One region of the Novosphingobium sp. KA1 genome, then DNA from elsewhere that is predicted to be linked to it. Evidence: riboswitches for the same ligand, from Rfam matches in the RefSeq annotation. Region 1 holds a riboswitch; each other region holds the start of a gene.

Region 1 (4,208 bases):
GCTGGAGCGGCGCATGCGGTCCGCCGGGGTGCGCAAGTCTTTCCACGCGCTGATCGCGCCGGACGGCGAGATCGTTTCGGCCAATTTGCCCAGTTGGCCGCGGCGCCCGTCCAGCCATATGACCCTGATCGAGGCGGATACGTTCCTTGATGGTTTCGAGGACGATTACACCGCGCTGGTGCGCGATCGCACCTTCGCAGACGGCACCCGGCTGCTGGTGGGGCGCGATGTCGAGGAAATCCTGCGGGAAGACGAATTGCTGCGCACGGCGGCCTTGTGGATCGTCTGCGTGACCCTGGTGCTTGGTCTTGCCGGCGGCTGGCTGATGAGCCGGGCGATCGGCCAGCGGATCGAGACGCTGGCCCGGACCGCGCGGCAGGTCATGGATGGCGATCTGTCCGAGCGGGTGCCGGTGCGTGGAACCAGCGACGATTTCGATCGCCTCAACGAAACGATCAATCTCATGCTCTCGCGCATCGAAGCCCTGTTCGGCACCGCGCGGCGGGTTTCGGAGAATGTCGCGCATGAATTCCGCACACCGCTGGCGCGGTTGCTGACTCGCTTGGAGGCCCTTGAACACCTGGAGCCGGAAGGCACGCCCGCGCGCGAGGAGATCGACAACGCGATCGCCGAGGTGAACCGGCTCCAGCGGATTTTTGCAGCTTTGCTGCGCATCTCGCGGTTGGAGGGCGGGCGGCATCCGCTGCACATCCAGCGCTGCGATATCGTCAACCTGCTGGAGGACCTTGTCGAATTCTACCAACCCGAAGCCGATGCTCGCGGCATCGAACTGGTGCTTGACGCGCAGCGTCCGCTGGTGGCTGACCTGGACCTCGACCTCATGTTCCAGGCGCTCAGCAACCTGCTCGACAATGCCCTCAAATATGTGCCCGGCGGCGGCCGTATCGAGGTCTTTGCGAGCGGGGAGGGCGGGCTGCACATCGGCATCGCCGACAACGGCCCCGGTCTTTCGCGGGAGGAGGCCGCACGCGTGACCGAGCCGTTCTTGCGCGGCGAGGATACGGCAGGCCGTGCCGGTGAAGGGCTTGGACTCAGCATGGTCGCGGCCATCGCCCAGGTGCATGGCGCGCGGTTCCGGCTGGAGGATAACCGGCCTGGCCTGAGGGCGCTGCTGATCGTGCCGCCGCGCTTGCACTGAAGCGGTGTCTCGGTTAGCCAGCGCCGCCCGATTTCTTCGTATTGAGGAAAACAGGCAAGATCGCGCCGGTGCCTCGAGAGAGGCTTAATAGGGAACGCGGTGAGAGGGGTTACCCCTTGAATCCGGGGCTGTCCCTGCAACTGTAAGCGGAGAGCGCGATGCATAGCGCGGCGGGGCAAGGATGCCCGCCGCAGCCACTGGGCCGGACGCTAACTCCTGCGAGGCCTGGGAAGGCCATGCATCAAGCGATGACCCGCGAGCCAGGAGACCTGCCGGCGTATGGTCGCTCTCGCTTTGGTCCAGGGGATGGCCGAGGCCCGGTGATTTTTCCGTCTGAGCGACGAACGAGCGGTGGAGGCCGCATCGGTTCGTGTCGTGGTCGCCCCGGGCGTCCGGCCGTCGACGCGCGCTGACCGTCGTCGACGGCACGTCTCCGCCTCCAGTCGCAGGCGCCGGGGGAAATGAGATGAATTTCGGTAGAATCGCGCTTGGCGCGAGCGCGGCGCTGTGCGTGCTGTGCCCAGTACCGGCGTTGGCCGGGGATGTTGCGGATGGGGATGCTGAAGCCGCGACGGAAATCGTCGTCTTCGGACGCGGCGAGGCAAAGATCGGCACGGCCCATGCCGCCAGCGAAGGCAGCGTGGGCGGGTCGGATCTGCTGGTTCGCCCATTGCTGCGCGTGGCGGAACTGCTGGAGGCGGTACCGGGCATGGTTGCTGCGCAGCATTCGGGGAGCGGCAAGGCGAACCAGTATTTCCTGCGCGGTTTCAACCTCGATCACGGCACCGATTTCACGACTTATATCGACGGCGTGCAGATGAACTTGCGCAGCCATGGGCACGGGCAGGGCTATCTCGACCTCAATGGCCTGATCCCGGAGATCGTCGCGCGCGAGGATTTCCGCAAAGGTCCCTACCGCGCAGATGGTGGCGACTTTGCGCTGGCCGGTGCTGCCTCCATGACCACTATCGACAGGTTCGACCGTTCGTGGCTTTCGGCCGAGGCGGGCTCCTTCAACTCCGCCCGCCTTGCCGCGGGCGGTACGATCAAGGGCCTTGGCGGCGGCGACCTGACGCTGGTCGGCCAGGCCAGGCGCTACGACGGCCCGTGGGAAAATGACGAGCATTTGCGACACTACGCAGGCTTCGCGAAGTACCTGCGGGGGCTGGGCGAGGGTGCGTTTCAGGTCTCGTTCCATGCCTATCAGGCGACATGGCGGCCGACCGAGCAGATTCCCGAACGCATCATCGGTTCCGATGTTTGCGGTGATGTGTTCTGTTCGCCCGATCCGACCGCGCGAGGCCGGAGCACGCGGCTGATCGGAAATGTCCGGGTCTCGCAGCCGACCTGGAGCGCGAACGTCTATGCCCAGTATTACGACTGGGCCATGTATTCGAACCCGACTTATGCGGAGGCGGACGGCACCAGCGCGCAGATCGACCAGTACGACAGGCGCTGGGTGACCGGGCTTGCCGCCAGCAAGCAGTGGCAATTGGCGGGCACCCTCGAATTCTCGGTCGGCACCGAGAACCGCTATGACCATATCGGCAACGTTGGCGTGAACCGCACTACGGCCCGGCAGGTGCTCCATTCGCTGGGGCGCTACCAGGTGGAGGAACTGTCCGGCGCGCTCTATGGCGAGGCGACTTGGAAACCGCTGCCGGGCCTGCGCCTGACGGGCGGTTTGCGCGGCGACTATTACCACTATTCGGTGCGCGCACGGGACGCAGCCGCAGTCGCGCTCGGCGCGGGCAAGGGGCACGATTCCATCGTCTCGCCGAAATTCTCGGCAGCGTACGTGATCGCGACGCAGCTGGAACTCTATGCCAACTGGGGGCGGGGATTTCACTCGAACGATGTGCGCGGCGCGGTCAATGTCGATACCCCGGTGCCCGTGCTGGTGCGCGGCACCGGCAAGGAACTGGGCGCGCGTTTCCAGTCCGGCACGTTCTCGCTGACGGGTACGTACTGGTGGCTGGATGTGGATAGCGAACTGCGCTTCGTCGGCGATTCCAACGCGGTCGAGCCGACCGGGGCGAGCAGGCGCCATGGCTACGAAATGGTCGCGTTCTGGCGGCCGCTGTCGTGGCTTGCGCTCGATGGCAACTATACTGCCAACCACTCGCGCTACGACAACGGCGACCGTATTCCGAACGCCTTCGAGAATGCGGCGTCGGCGGGTGCGGCCATCGTCCTCGACCCATGGGAGGTGAGCCTGCGCGTGCGTCATCTCGGGCCATATCCGCTGGTCGAGGACAACAGCGTGCGCGATCACGGCAGCACCGTGTTCAACGCCCGTGCGGCGTGGAAGGGCCGCAAGGTCGAGATCTACGGCGAGGTCCTCAACATCCTCGACAGCCGGGACAAGGACATTGCTTACTATTACGAATCCTACATCCCCGCCTTCGATGCGGACGGCCCGGTCGAAGGCCGCCTCAGCCGCGTGATCGAACCGCGCACGTTCAAGATCGGCGCGCGCTACACGTTCTGAGCCACGGGCTCCCCGCAAGCGGCGTTTGCGGGGGGCTTGCTCAGCCCACGTCCGGACGGATCGCCTTGATGTCCTGTGCGGCGGCCCACTGGGCGATATCCTCGCGCCGCAAGGCGGCCGCCATCAGATCGGGGAACTGGTCGGGCGTGCAGGCAAAGACCGGGATGTCGAGCGCGGCGACGCGGGCCGAGAGCGCCGGATCGTGGGCCGGACGGCCGGTGTCGGTCAGCGCCAGCAGCACGATCACGTTGACGCCGAGCCGGGAAAGGGCTGCTAGCCGGTCGACCAGGGCATCAGCATCGCCGCCTTCGTAGAGATCGGTGATCAGCACGAGGTGCGACTTGGCGGGGCGCTCGATCCGGTCGGCGCAATAGGCGACGGCGCGGTTGATGTCGGTGCCGCCGCCAAGCTGGACGCCGAACAGCACTTCCACCGGATCGGCAAGCTCTTCCGTGAGGTCGACGATGGCGGTGTCGAAGCAGACCAGCTTTGTCGCCACCACCGGCAGCGAGGCCATGACCGCCGCGAAGATCGAGGCATAGACCACCGAACTCGCCA
Region 2 (4,208 bases), 880 kb from region 1:
CATCAGGTCCTGCGCGCCGGGACCAAGCCCAACCCCGTAGATCGTTCCGGTCTTCACCGCGACGTTCGCCTCGATTCTCGTTTCCGCGTTCATTCCGCCTTGCTCCCGATCGCATTGACCGCCGCAACCGTGATGGCGCTTCCCCCCAGCCGCCCTTCGACCACGCAGCACGGCACCGGCTGCTCCGCCCACAAGGCCGCCTTCGATTCCGCCGCGCCGACGAAGCCGACCGGACAGCCGATGATCGCCGCGGGACGCGGGCATTGCGGATCTTCCAGCATGTTCAGCAGATGGAACAGCGCGGTCGGCGCATTGCCGATCGCCACCAGCGCCCCGTCCAGATACGGCCGCCAGAGTTCGAGCGCGGCGGCCGAACGGGTATTGCCGATTGCCTGCGCCAGCGCCGGAACCTCGGGCGCGTTGAGGGTGCAGACCAGCGGATTTCCCGCAGGCAGGCGGGCGCGGGTGATACCTTCGCTGACCATGCGCGCATCGCAGAGAATTGGCGCCCCGCTCGCCACCGCCGCCATCGCCGCAGCCGCGAAACCCGGCGAGAAGCGGATGTGCGCGGCGAGGTCTACCAGCCCGGCTGCGTGAATCATGCGTACCGCGATGCGCTCCTCGTCGGCATCGAAGCGGGCGAGATCGGCCTCGGCGCGGATCGTCGCGAAGGACTGGCGATAGATCGCCGCGCCGTCGGTCTCGTAATGGTGCGGCATCAATCGGCTCCGAAATGCGTGAGAATCTGGTGGGGTGTGAGCCCGGCGATGACCGCCGGGGCGCCTGCGCGAGTATCGAACGAAAGATCGAATGCGCCGCCGCGTCCGGTCAGGGTAACCGCGGCAGGAAGCGACCGGGCGCAGCCTTTTGCGCAGCCCGAGACATGCAGGCGCCCGGCCACATGGGGCGCGAGGCGCTCGGCGAGAGCGCGCGTTTCGACGCTCGCCTGCGGGCAGGCCGGCATTCCGGGGCAGGCATCGACACGCAGCGACGGATCGGACGCCTCAGTGGCGAAACCCTCAGCCGGGACAAGCGCGGCGTTCTCCAGCAGCAGCACGCGCCATGGCGTGAGCCGGACGGCGCGGGCCTCGGTCTTGTCCAGCAGTTCTGCCAAAGCCTCGGCGTGCAAGCTGCCGAACGCCACCCCGAACGCGGCGCCAAGCGGGTGAAGGCCCGGGGCCAGTGGCGCGCGCGAGGCAGCCGGGCGAACAGCCCCCTGCGCCCAAGCGGGGAGCTCGGCGTGATGGCGCGCCATCCGCCCCGACACCGCACCGCCGCTATCCACGAACCAGTGGGCAAGATCGATCAGCGCTTCGGCGGCACGGTCCATGGCGATCGGCACCCCGGTCTCGCGGCCCTCCGCGCGCAGGATCAGCGCGCCGGTCTCACCGCGTTCAATGCGCAAATCGGCCGGGACCAGCCCCAGAACCGGCTGCGAACCGGCATCGATGGCAAATCCGACTTTGCCCGGCAGCGGCGGCAACCGGTCCAGCCGGTCCATGAAAGCGCGGGCGATACCCTCGGTCTCGTCCCCCTCCGACCAGTCCGGTGCCAGTGTCAGATTGCGCCGGGCCTCGCGCTCGGCATCGCCGTCGACCAGGCCCAAGGCTGCCAGCCCTTCGAGCAGCGGGCGCAAGGCCGTTTCTCGCACCCCGCGCAGCTGAAGATTGCCCCGGCTCGTCAGGTCGAGCGTGCCGCTGCCATGGCCCAGTGCAAGGTCGCACAGGCCCAGCGCCTGCGCGCGGGTCATCCGGGCCAGCGGCGGGCGCAGGCGCACGATCAGTCCGTCGCCGGATTCCATCGGCCGCCAGGCCGAAGGGCACCATCCACGCACCACGAAGGGGCTCGCACATTTGGTCGTCCCGGGAACGGGCATGCCAAGGGTCCACGCGCGCAGCGACGATGGCCGGGGCCTGCCGGCTCGCGCCGGTCCGCACACAGGGAGGGGGCGCGCGCAATACGCCCTTCCCTGCGCGCCGATGCAGCCCCAGCCGCACGGTTTCGTCGCTCACGCGGAGTACCGAGCCATGGCCTTTCCCTGGACCAAGGCAAGAGCGACCGACGCGCCGGCAGGTCTCCTGGCTCGCGGGTCGAAGCTCGATGCACGGCCTTCCCGGACCTGGCAGGTCCAGTGGCCGGCCTTCCCCTCGGGAAGACCTCGTCATCTCGCTCACCGCTTACAGTTGCAGGGACAGCCTCGGCTTCGGATGGAGCGATCCACCCGCACCGCGTTCCCTTTTAAGCCCCTTTCGGGGCACCGGCGCGATCGTTGCCCGCCAGGCCGAAGCCTGCGAGCGAGCATCGCTTATTACAAAAACCCGCGCTTGCCAACGCGCCTTCCCGAAATCAGGCCGTGGCCGCACGTGCGGTGGCAAAAACCCGCCGCTCAAGCCGGTCGACGGTGAAGCGCAAGGTGCCTTCCGCCCCGGTATAGGCCCAGTCGAGACGGTTCTCGCCGGGGCGCTCCCAATCGGCCACGGTCATTTCCCGGCCGTCCGGGGCATGCCATGCGCCGTGATCCTCGAAGCGCTGGAAGGCGGCCAGATAGGTCATCCGCGCGGCACCGAGCCCGGCGACGTAATCCTCCAGTTCATGGTCGCGGCCTTCCCAATCCACCCAGCCGATCGCATTGTCCTGACAATAGGCGTTGTTGTTGCCGTGCTGGGTGCGGCCGAATTCATCGCCCGCGGTCAGCATGATGGTGCCGGTGGAGGCGAACAGGGTGCCGAGCATGGCCTTGAGATCGGCCTGGCGCGCCGCCAGCACCGCCGCATCGTCGGTGCTACCCTCGACGCCGTGGTTCCAGCTGAAGTTCTCGCCGTGGCCGTCACGATTGTTCTCGCCATTGGCCCAGTTGTGACGGCGCTCGTAAGCGACGGTATCGGCCAGCGTGAAGCCATCGTGCGCGGCAAGGAAATTGACCGAACGGCAGGCGGAATGCGGGGCAAGCGGGCCGAACACATCGGACGAGCCCGCCAGCCGCGTCGCCAGCTTGCCGATGCCCTCGTCCCCGCGCCAGAAACGGCGCACGTCGTCGCGGAAGCGGTCGTTCCATTCGAGCCAGTTGGCGGGAAAATTGCCAAGCTGATAACCGCCCGGGCCGATATCCCACGGCTCGGCGATCATCACCCGCGTCGAGAGCACAGGATCGGCGGCGATCTCCGCAAAGATCGGCGCGGCAGGATCGAACCCGGGTCCGCGCGCCATGACTGGCGCAAGGTCGAAGCGGAAGCCGTCCACGGCGCAGGCGCTCGCAAAATGCCGCATCGCGTCGAGCGCCAGCCGCCGCACGGCCGGATTGGCGAAATCCAGCGTATTGCCGCAGCCGGTATCGTTGATGAGCGCACCATCGGGCGCATGGGCGTAGGCGCCGTTGTCCAGTCCGCGCAGCGAAAGGATGCCGCCCGACCCGTCGCTCTCGCCGGTATGGTTGAACACCATATCGAGCAGCACGCCGATCCCCTCGGCATGGAGCGCGGCGACCGTATTGCGCAGCTCTGCCACCCCGCCGGGACACAGCCCAGGATCGAGCGCCATCATCGCCACCGGATTGTAGCCCCATGCGTTGACGAGGCCGAGCGGCGGCAGGTGCCTCTCGTCCACCCAGGCAACGATCGGCATCAGTTCCACCGCCGTCACATGCAGCTTCTTCAGATGTGCGAGCACAGCCGGATGGGCCAGTGCCGCGACCGTGCCGCGCATGTGCTCGGGCACATCGGGATGGAGACGGGTGAAGCCGCGGACGTTGAGTTCGTAGACCAGCCCGCCCGAGCGGAAGCGAGGCGGATCGAGTGCCGGCGGCGGCGCGGCAGCGGGAACCACCGCGCGCGGAACAATGTCTGCGGTATCCTCGCCGTGGACGGCAAGGCGCGGGTCCTGCACGAAGCGGCGATCCAGTTCCACCGCCCGGGGATCGACCAGCAGCTTGGCCGGATCGAACCACAGCCCGCGCTCGGGCGCCCACTCCCCGGCAGCGCGATAGCCGTAATGCGCGCCGGTCAGGTTGCCCGGCAGCGCCAGCGTCCATTCCGGGCCTTGCCGGAGCATCGCGTGGCGCGTTTCCTCGGCGCCGGAAAACAGGCACAACCAGACCATGTCGGCCAGCGGCGCCCGCACCGTGAAGCGCGTGGCGTCGGCCCCGATCTCGACGCCGAGCGGGTTCATGCAGCCAGCTTGCGGTAAAGCCGGGCGTAAGCCGCGCCGCTCGC
Region 3 (4,208 bases), on a different replicon from region 1:
CACCAGCGCCGCCCCGCCCCAGAGGATGACGTGCCGCCATTGCACGGCCTTGCGGAACAGGCTGCCGAGCCCCTCGTGCAGCGGCACCAGCAGCAGCGTCCAGGCAAGCGGCGCCATGCGCGCCAGCACCGGCACCAGCAACAGGGCCCAGACCTGCCCCGGCCGCAGCGCATGAAGCAGCACCAGCTTCGCGGCGAGCTGCAGGACGATGGCCACCACCGCAAAGCTGCCCACATGCGGATCCGCCATGACCGCCGAGATCCGCTCCCGGTCTGCCCCGGCGCTCTTGTGGGCGGCCCCGGCGCCGTCGGCGACATCGCCGAGCCCGTCGAGATGGAGCGCGCCGGTCACCGCCGTCCACGCCGCCAGTCCGGCCAGCGCGGCAATCCAGCCATCGCCCGAGAGCAGGCCCAGCCACCAGCCGAGCGCCACCGCCCCGCCGACCGCCGCGCCTGCCAGCGGAAACCACAGGATGGCTCCGGCAAAGTCCGCCTCGCCCGCGCGAACCGCGGGCAGCGGCAGCCGGGTGAGGAACTGCAGCGCCAGGACGATACGGCGGATCATGAGCGCCGGATCATGAGCGGCCGCCATCCAGCGCAACGATCTGCGCAGCGGAGATCCGCCCTTCGCCATCGGGCCAGAGGCGCAGGCTCAGCACCGCGCAATAGGCAAATTCGAACGCCCATATCTGGCGGTGATCAAAACCGAACAGCACCGCCAGCGCCGCCCGCATGGCCCCGCCGTGGGTGACCACGAGGGTGTCGCGGGAGATCCCGCACAGGGCCTCGTTGACCCGCAGGCACAGCTGCGACCAGCGTTCCCCGCGCGGCGGCGCGCAGAGATCGGGATCGTCCCAGAAGGCGGCCTGCAACGAAGGGTCGAGGTCGTGCGGCGAAAGCCCGTCCCAGTCGCCGAAATCGAGTTCGCGCCAGCGCCGGTCGGCCCGGTGCGTCGCCCCGCGGGCATGCGCGATCTGCCGCGCGGGGACTTTCGCCCGCGCCAGATCGGACGAGAGGACTTGCGCGAATGCCAGGTGTTCGGCGCGCAGCATGCAGCGCGCCACGCCCGCCGGGGTCGGCGGATCGTCGCGGTGCCCCAGCATGAGCCCCGGTTCGCGCGGGGCGCCGTGGCGCATCAGGTGGACAAGGATGCCGTTCATGCAGCCCCGCTCATGCCGCCACCTCACGCTGTCGCCTCATGCTGTCGCCTTTCCGGCGACCAGAGCTTCGGCAAAGGTCGCCATGCCGGCATGGGCGGCCAGCGCCGAACGCACGATCTGCGCCGCCACCGCCGCGCCCGATCCCTCGCCCAGCCGCATGCCGAGATGCAGCAGCGGATCCAGCCCGAGCCTGTCCAGCAGCCGCACGTGCCCCGCCTCGGCCGAGCAATGGGCGGCCAGGCAGTGGTCGAGCGCCGCGCCATTGTCGGCCATGAGCGGCGCCACGGCGGCGCAGCAGATGAACCCGTCGAGCAGCACCGGCACGCGGTAATGGCGCGCGGCCAGCACGGCCCCTGCCATCGCCGCGATCTCGCGTCCGCCGAGGCGGCGCAGCGTCTCGAAGGCATCGCGCGGCGCACCGTCATGGCACGCCAGCGCCGCCGCCACCGCCGCCGCCTTGCGGGCAAGGCCGTCATCGTCGAGTCCGGTGCCCCGCCCGGTCCAGTCCTGCGCCGCACCGCCGAAGACCTTGGCGCAAAGCGCGGCGGCCGGCGTGGTATTGCCGATGCCCATCTCGCCCACGAACAACAGGTCGCTGCCGGGACGCACGGCCGCCGCGCCGATGTTGAGCGCGGCCAGGCACTCGCCCTCGCTCAAGGCCGGCTCCACGGTGATGTCGCCGGTCGGCCGGTCGAGATCGATGGGAACAACCGCAAGCTCGGCACCGCAGGCGGCGGTCAGCGCATTGATCGCGGCGCCGCCGTTCTCGAAATTGGCGACCATCTGGCGGGTGACTTCGGGCGGATAGGCGCTCACCCCGCGCGCGGCAACGCCGTGGTTGCCGGCAAAGATCACCGCCTGGATACGCTCGGCTTGCGGAAGTTCCCGGCCCTGCCAGCCGGCCATGAACACCGCGATCTCCTCCAGCCGCCCGAGCGAACCGGCGGGCTTGGTGAGGCTGGCCTGGCGCCCGCGCGCCGCCTCCAGCGCGGCATCATCGGGGACGGGAAGACCGGCCAGCGCGGCGGCAAAGGCGGCGCGGCCGGCAAACATCGGGGGGGCAGCCGAGGCAGTGGGCATGCTCATGCGGGCAGGAACCCTTCAGGGGGAGTGCGGGTGATGAAATGGCCTTTCACGCCTTCCGGCCACTGGCGATAGGGTACCTGCCCTTCGGCGCTTTCACCATGACGCAAGGCATAGTCGAGAATCGCGCGGGCAGCCTCCTCGCCGGGCTCGAAATCGCCCAGCACGTAGCCCAGCTTGCCCGGCGCGCGGATGTGCACGGTGCAATGGCGCTGGCAGGCGAACAGGCAGGCCATCTCCTGCACCGCGACCGCCTGCAGGGCGGGATCATCGGCCTGGAGCGCCCGCATCACCTCGGCCAGCAGCGCGCCGCCGCGCCGCCCTTGCCCGTCCTCGCGCGCATCGGCCGAAAGGCGGCAGGTGTTGCAGACGACCACCGAAGGGCCGGGCTCGACCGGGGTCAGCATCGGCAGACACTCCCCGCGCCAAAACAGCAATCGATTTCGGCACATGCACCGATGGGGCTGACCAGAACACGACAGTTCACGGAGTTTCCTTCCCGCTCGCGACATCGAATGCCCCTTCGGGTCGGCGATCGGGCAAAGGACGGATCGGCAGGGTCCCGGTGCATGGGCACCGCACGACAGGCCGCGTCCCCCGCCCGGGCGCTTGGCCGGCGGAGCAATGGCTGTCGCTCCGCGAGGGAAACTCCCCCGTCCGTCCGGCACACCCTGTCCCGACGAAGAACGACCGCGACGGGCAGGTCTCCTGGCTCACGGGTCAGGGCCGGTCCGGCCGCCTTCTCAGGAAACCTTGCCAATTGCGCGGCTTGCTTCCCAATGGCGTGTCTGGCCGAACGGCTCGCCGCTTACAGTTGCAGGGGCAGCCCGGGCATCTGACCCGCGTTCCCTTTTCATCCCCTTGCGGGGAACCTTTCGCGAGGCCGGCAACTATCGTGCGGACGGACGGCTGGCAAGTGGGCGAAGCTTGCGCCCTGCGGTGAAGTCCCATAGTCGCCCAACGATGCCGGCCAACACCGCCTCCTGCCCCGCCCTGCTGATCGCCGCCCCTGCCTCGGGACAGGGCAAGACGCTGGTCACCGCCGCGCTCGCCCGCCGCCATGCCCGCGCGGGCAGGCGGGTGCGGGTGTTCAAGTGCGGGCCCGATTTCCTCGACCCGATGATCCACGAAGTCGCCAGCGGCGCGCCGGTGCACCAGCTCGACCTGTTCATGGTCGGCGAGGAGGAATGCCGCCGCCTGCTGCACGCCGCCGCGCAGGAAGCCGACCTCATCCTCGTCGAAGGAGTCATGGGCCTCTACGACGGCGATCCCTCGGCCGCCGACCTCGCCCGGCGCTTCGGCCTGCCGGTCATGGCGGTGATCGACGGCTCGTCGATGGCGCAGACCTTCGGCGCACTGGTCCACGGCCTGGCGACCTACCAGCCCGGCCTCGACCTGACGGCCGTGCTCGCCAATCGGGTCGGCAGCGCCCGCCACGCGCAGCTGCTGGAGCAGGGCATGCCGCGGGGCGTGCGCTGGCTCGGCAGCCTGGGCCGCGACCCTGCGATCGGCCTGCCCTCGCGCCACCTCGGACTGGTGCAGGCGGGCGAAATCGCCGATCTTGCCGAACGGCTGGACCGCGCGGCGGATCTCCTGCCCGAAACCGCGCTCTGGCTGCCGGAGCCGGTCGCCTTTGCCGCGCCCGCCCCGGCGCAGCCGCTGCCCTCGCTGGCGGGGACCACCGTGGCCATCGCCCGGGACGCGGCCTTTGCCTTCCTCTACCCCGCCAACCTCGCCTTCCTCGAACGCGCGGGGGCGCGGCTGGCGTTTTTCTCGCCGCTGGCCGACCGCGCTCTGCCCGAATGCGACGCCGTCTGGCTGCCGGGCGGCTATCCCGAACTCCACCTCGCCCGCCTTGCCGCAAACACCCCGATGCTGGCGGCGATCCGCGCCCATCACGCGGCAGGCAAGCCGATCCTGGCCGAGTGCGGAGGCATGCTCTACGCTTGCGAGACGCTGGAAGACG
Region 4 (4,208 bases), 140 kb from region 1:
GACACCGGCGAAAGCGACTTGCAGGATCGGGCAATCCGCTTTTTCCAGAATCCCCGGCTTGCGCTCGTCTCCTACGGAGGAGGAGGCGAAGCTGGTGGCATTGACGATCACGTCGGGTGCGATCTCGCCCAGCAGGCCGGAGAGCCAGTCCGCCGCGAACGGCTCCCGCAAGGCGCGGACGTGGACGGCGGCAACGTTGAAGCCGCGCTCGTGCAGCGCTGCGATCATCGCGTCCACGGCGTCCAGCGTGCCCGCGATCATCAGCGCGCGGTAGAACACCAGCAGTGCGAGCGGGCGGCCCTGGGTCCAGCCCGCCCGCACTTCGGCAAGGCCTGCGCGCTCGGTGCCCGCAAGGTAGAGCCCGGCGTCGGCGACCGGCACCGGATCGTCGGGCGCGCCGGCGTCATGGCCGATGGTCCGTGTGGCGGTGCGCAGGAAGGAGAGGGCATTGGCCATGCCGCCCTGCCGCAGATAGTCGCGCAGCCGTTCGCGCAGATCGGCGGTCAGGGTGGAGGCACGGTCGAGCGCGGGATCGGCTTCGCGGCCATCGGCAATGGCGGCAAAGGCAATGCCGTTCTCGCGCGCGGTGCGGGCGATCTCGTCGATGCCGTAGGGCCAGTAGCTCTTGCCGCCGAGCAGGATCACGCAGACGAATCTGGCGTGCGCGATCACTTTCTCGACATAGAGGTCGATCGAATAGGGGTGGCGCAGTTGCAGCAGGTTGGCGAGGCGGATGCTGGGTGCGCCGTCCGGCATCCGCGCCGCCGCGCCCGCGAAGCAGGCGAGTTCGCTGTCCGCCACGGTGAGGATCACCATGTCGCCGGGGGACTGGTCGAGGTCGATCGCCTCCTCGCCATTGGAGATCGTCCCCGGCGTGGCGGACAGCAGGTGCATCAGGCGTCTGCGGTAGCGGCCACGGGGCCGAGAACCCCCGCCAGCCCCGCCTCGATGGCGGCGCGGTCCAGCCCCTTCTGGCCGATCACGACCAGCTGCGTGCGGCGCATTTCCTGCGGCAGCCAGCCGCGGTCGTAGAAGTGCTGGATGCGGGGGCCGACGGCCTGCACGACCAGGCGGCCGGGCTTGCCGACGACCGCGACCATGCCCTTCACGCGCAGCACGTCGTGCTCCGCGATCAGGTCGTTCAGACGCACCAGAAGCGCCTCGAGATCGACCACATCGCCACCAGAGACGACAAAGCTGTCGAAGTCGTCATGGTCGTGATCCTCGTCCAGCCCATCGATGTGCGAGGGGCGGGAATCGAGGTCGTCTTCGGCTGCCGCGGTGATGCCCAGCAGCGCGGCGATGTCGACGGCGCCGTGATCGGCGCGCACGATCTTCACACCGGGGCGCGTTTCGGCCAGCACCAGCGTCTCGACATGGGCAAGGGCTTGCGGGTCGACGAGGTCGGTCTTGTTGAGCACGACCATGTCGGCGCAGCCCAGCTGTTCCTCGAACAGTTCCTCTAGCGGGCTTTCGTGGTCGAGCATCGGATCGGCCGCGCGCGCTGCCGCCAGCGCTGCCTCGTCGGTGGCGAAGCGACCGGCCGCGACGGCATCGGCGTCGATCAGCGCGACCACGCCGTCCACCGTGGCGCGGGTGCGGATGTCGGGCCACTGGAAGGCTTTCACCAGCGGTTTGGGCAGGGCAAGGCCGCTGGTCTCGATGATGATGTGATCGGGCTTGTTCTCGCGGTCCAGCAGCTTCTGCATGGTCGGCAGGAAGTCGTCGGCGACGGTGCAGCAGATGCAGCCGTTGGCCAGTTCGACGATGTCGTCTTGCGGGCAGGCCTCGTCGTTGCAGCCTTTCACCAGTTCGCCGTCGACGCCGACATCGCCGAACTCGTTGATGATGAGGGCCAGGCGGCGGCCCTTGGCGTTCTGCAGCAGGTGGCGGATCAGCGTGGTCTTGCCGGCGCCGAGGAAGCCGGTGATGACGGTGGTGGGAACCTTGCTCATGTAATCGTCTCCCGCGCGCCAGCGACCTGAAACGGCCGGGCTTTCCGCCGCACACGCGGCGAAGGCGGCGCGCCTTGTCGGACCGGCGCACGGGCGCCCGACACGGCATGCCGCTGCGGCCCCGGCCGCATGCATCACGTCGCTCAGACGGAAGAGTTACCGTGCCTTGGCCATCCCCTGGACCCGGGCAAGAGCGACATCGACGCCGGCAGGTTTCCTGGCTTGCGGGTCATAGCGTGATGCACGGCCTTCCCAGGCCTCGCAGGATTTAGCGTCCGGCCCAGTGGCTGCGGCGAGGGTCCTTGCCCCGCCGCGATGTGCATCGCGCTCGCCGCTTACAGTTGCAGGGACAGCCCGGTCCGGATGGCGAACCATCCTTGCCGTGTTCCCGTATTAAGCCCCTTGCGGGGCACCGGCGCGATCATGTCCGAGCTGCCTTGCGGCGTTTCGGACGGTCCCGCTCGTAGCTGGCGACCGGTGGGAGGGCAAGCCTTCAGAGACCGTTTGAAAATTCGCGACACGCGAATTTTACGGCACCAGCCCGCTCCCCCACCCAACCACCCATCAGGATACACTCGCGGGTGGTTGGGTGGGGGGCGGGCTGGTGCCGTCTCAAAAATGCCATGACGGGCATTCTTCAAACGGTCTCTCAGGCGGAGATATCGGCCAGTCTCGCGTCCAGCACTTCGGCGGCGTCCTGCGCGGTGAGGCGCACCTGAAGGCCGCGCTGGCCGCCGTTGATGAAGATCGCGTCCCACAGGATCGCGGTCTCGTCGATCACGACGGGAACGCGCTTCATCTGTCCGAACGGGCTGATGCCGCCGATCTTGTAGCCGGTCAGGCGCTCGGCCTCGGCGGGTTTCATCATCGCGGCGCTTTTTACGCCGAGTGCGGCGGCGGCGCGCTTCATCGAGACTTCGCCGCTGCTCGGCGCGATCACGCAGGCGGGCTTGCCGTCGGCCAGCACCATCAGCGTCTTGAACACCTGCCCCGGATCGGCGCCGATCGCCTCGGCCGCCGCCCGGCCGATGCTGTCTGCCGAGGGATCGTAGTCATAGCTGTGCAGGCTGAAGGCAATGCCAGCCTGTTCGAGCATCTTCGTCGCGCGCGTCGCCTGAGCCATGGGCCTGCTCTAGACGGGCACGGCAGGGGCGCCAAGTGGCGATTGCGCCAGTGCTTTTGCGCGTTGGACCTGCGGGGCAAAGCCGCTAGACCTGCGGTCATGACTTTGCACCGGCCCGCCCTTGTCCCGACCCTGTCCGCCTGCCCCGGGCGCGGCGCATGACGCTGGAGGCCGAGGCACGCGCGGCGCTGGGACGCGGCGATCTGGCGGCGGCCGGGGCGGCGGCCCGCCGTCTCATCGCGGCATCGCCCGAGCGCGCGGAGGGCTATTTCCTGCTCGGCATCAGCGCGGCCGAGGCGGGGCAGGTCGGCCAGGCGGTGCCGCTGATCGAGGCTGCGGCCGCGCGCGCGCCCCGCGCCGAATACCTCGCGCATCTGGCCCGGCTGCTGATCCTGCTGCGCCGTGACGGCGAGGCGGCCGAGGCCGCGCGGCAGGCCATGGCACTGCCGCCCGGCGATGCGCTGACCTGCGACACCATCGGCTGCGTGCTGGCGCGGCTGGGCGATCACGAGGCGTCGATGGTGCCGTTTGCAGCCGCGGTTGCGGCCGAGCCGGACAATCTCGACTATCGCTACAACCTGGCGGCGGCGAGCGGGTTCACCGGGCGGGTGGAGGAGGCGCGCGGGCACTACGAGCGGATCCTTGCCGCCGATCCCGGCAATGCGCGCGCGCATTATGCGCTGGCGATCCTCTCGCGCCAGACGCACGAGGCCCATCACGTGCCCCGGCTGGAAGCGGCGCTGGCCGCCGCGGCGAGGCCGGACGATGCCTTGCGCATCCGTTATGCACTGGCCAAGGAACTCGAAGACCTCGGCCAGGCGGCGGCGGCGTTTGGCCACTTGTCCCTCGCCAATGCCGCGCACAAGCGGGCGATCCGCTACGATTTTGCGCAGGACGCGGCGATCTTCGATGCCATCGAGGCGACGTTCGGCGCGGGGTTGGCGGATCCGGGGCCGGGCTACCAGGGCGCCGACGATGCGCCGATCTTTGTGGTCGGCATGCCGCGCACCGGCACCACGCTGGTCGACCGCATCCTGTCCTCGCATCCGGGCGTCGGCTCGGCCGGAGAGCTTCAGGCGATGCCGCTGGCGGTCAAGCAGCTGGCGGTCAAGCAACTGGTGGGCACGCCT

Evidence for each region. A riboswitch is a leader RNA that binds a small molecule or an ion and turns the genes downstream of it on or off. The one in region 1 is predicted to bind cobalamin.
Region 2: linked by a shared signal. The riboswitch ahead of cobG (precorrin-3B synthase) and the one ahead of CA833_RS25475 (TonB-dependent receptor) in region 1 are both predicted to bind cobalamin.
Region 3: linked by a shared signal. The riboswitch ahead of CA833_RS10185 (DUF1636 domain-containing protein) and the one ahead of CA833_RS25475 (TonB-dependent receptor) in region 1 are both predicted to bind cobalamin.
Region 4: linked by a shared signal. The riboswitch ahead of cobW (cobalamin biosynthesis protein CobW) and the one ahead of CA833_RS25475 (TonB-dependent receptor) in region 1 are both predicted to bind cobalamin.

What each region holds. Positions count from the first base shown of each region.
Region 1 is NZ_CP021248.1:1,793,992-1,798,199, reverse strand. It holds gene CA833_RS25480 (HAMP domain-containing sensor histidine kinase) at 1-1,159, shown strand, start outside; cobalamin riboswitch at 1,209-1,451, shown strand; gene CA833_RS25475 (TonB-dependent receptor) at 1,626-3,650, shown strand; gene CA833_RS25470 (VWA domain-containing protein) at 3,691-4,208, opposite strand, start outside.
Region 2 is NZ_CP021248.1:917,394-921,601, reverse strand. It holds gene cobI (precorrin-2 C(20)-methyltransferase) at 1-93, opposite strand, end outside; gene CA833_RS22050 (precorrin-8X methylmutase) at 90-719, opposite strand; gene cobG (precorrin-3B synthase) at 719-1,876, opposite strand; cobalamin riboswitch at 2,051-2,277, opposite strand; gene glgX (glycogen debranching protein GlgX) at 2,347-4,164, opposite strand; gene glgA (glycogen synthase GlgA) at 4,161-4,208, opposite strand, start outside.
Region 3 is NZ_CP021247.1:2,094,379-2,098,586, reverse strand. It holds gene CA833_RS10200 (adenosylcobinamide-GDP ribazoletransferase) at 1-561, opposite strand, end outside; gene CA833_RS10195 (histidine phosphatase family protein) at 575-1,159, opposite strand; gene cobT (nicotinate-nucleotide--dimethylbenzimidazole phosphoribosyltransferase) at 1,196-2,245, opposite strand; gene CA833_RS10185 (DUF1636 domain-containing protein) at 2,242-2,649, opposite strand; cobalamin riboswitch at 2,923-3,133, opposite strand; gene CA833_RS10180 (cobyrinate a,c-diamide synthase) at 3,206-4,208, shown strand, end outside.
Region 4 is NZ_CP021248.1:1,657,448-1,661,655, reverse strand. It holds gene cobN (cobaltochelatase subunit CobN) at 1-894, opposite strand, end outside; gene cobW (cobalamin biosynthesis protein CobW) at 894-1,955, opposite strand; cobalamin riboswitch at 2,145-2,387, opposite strand; gene ybaK (Cys-tRNA(Pro) deacylase) at 2,605-3,078, opposite strand; gene CA833_RS24950 (sulfotransferase) at 3,237-4,208, shown strand, end outside.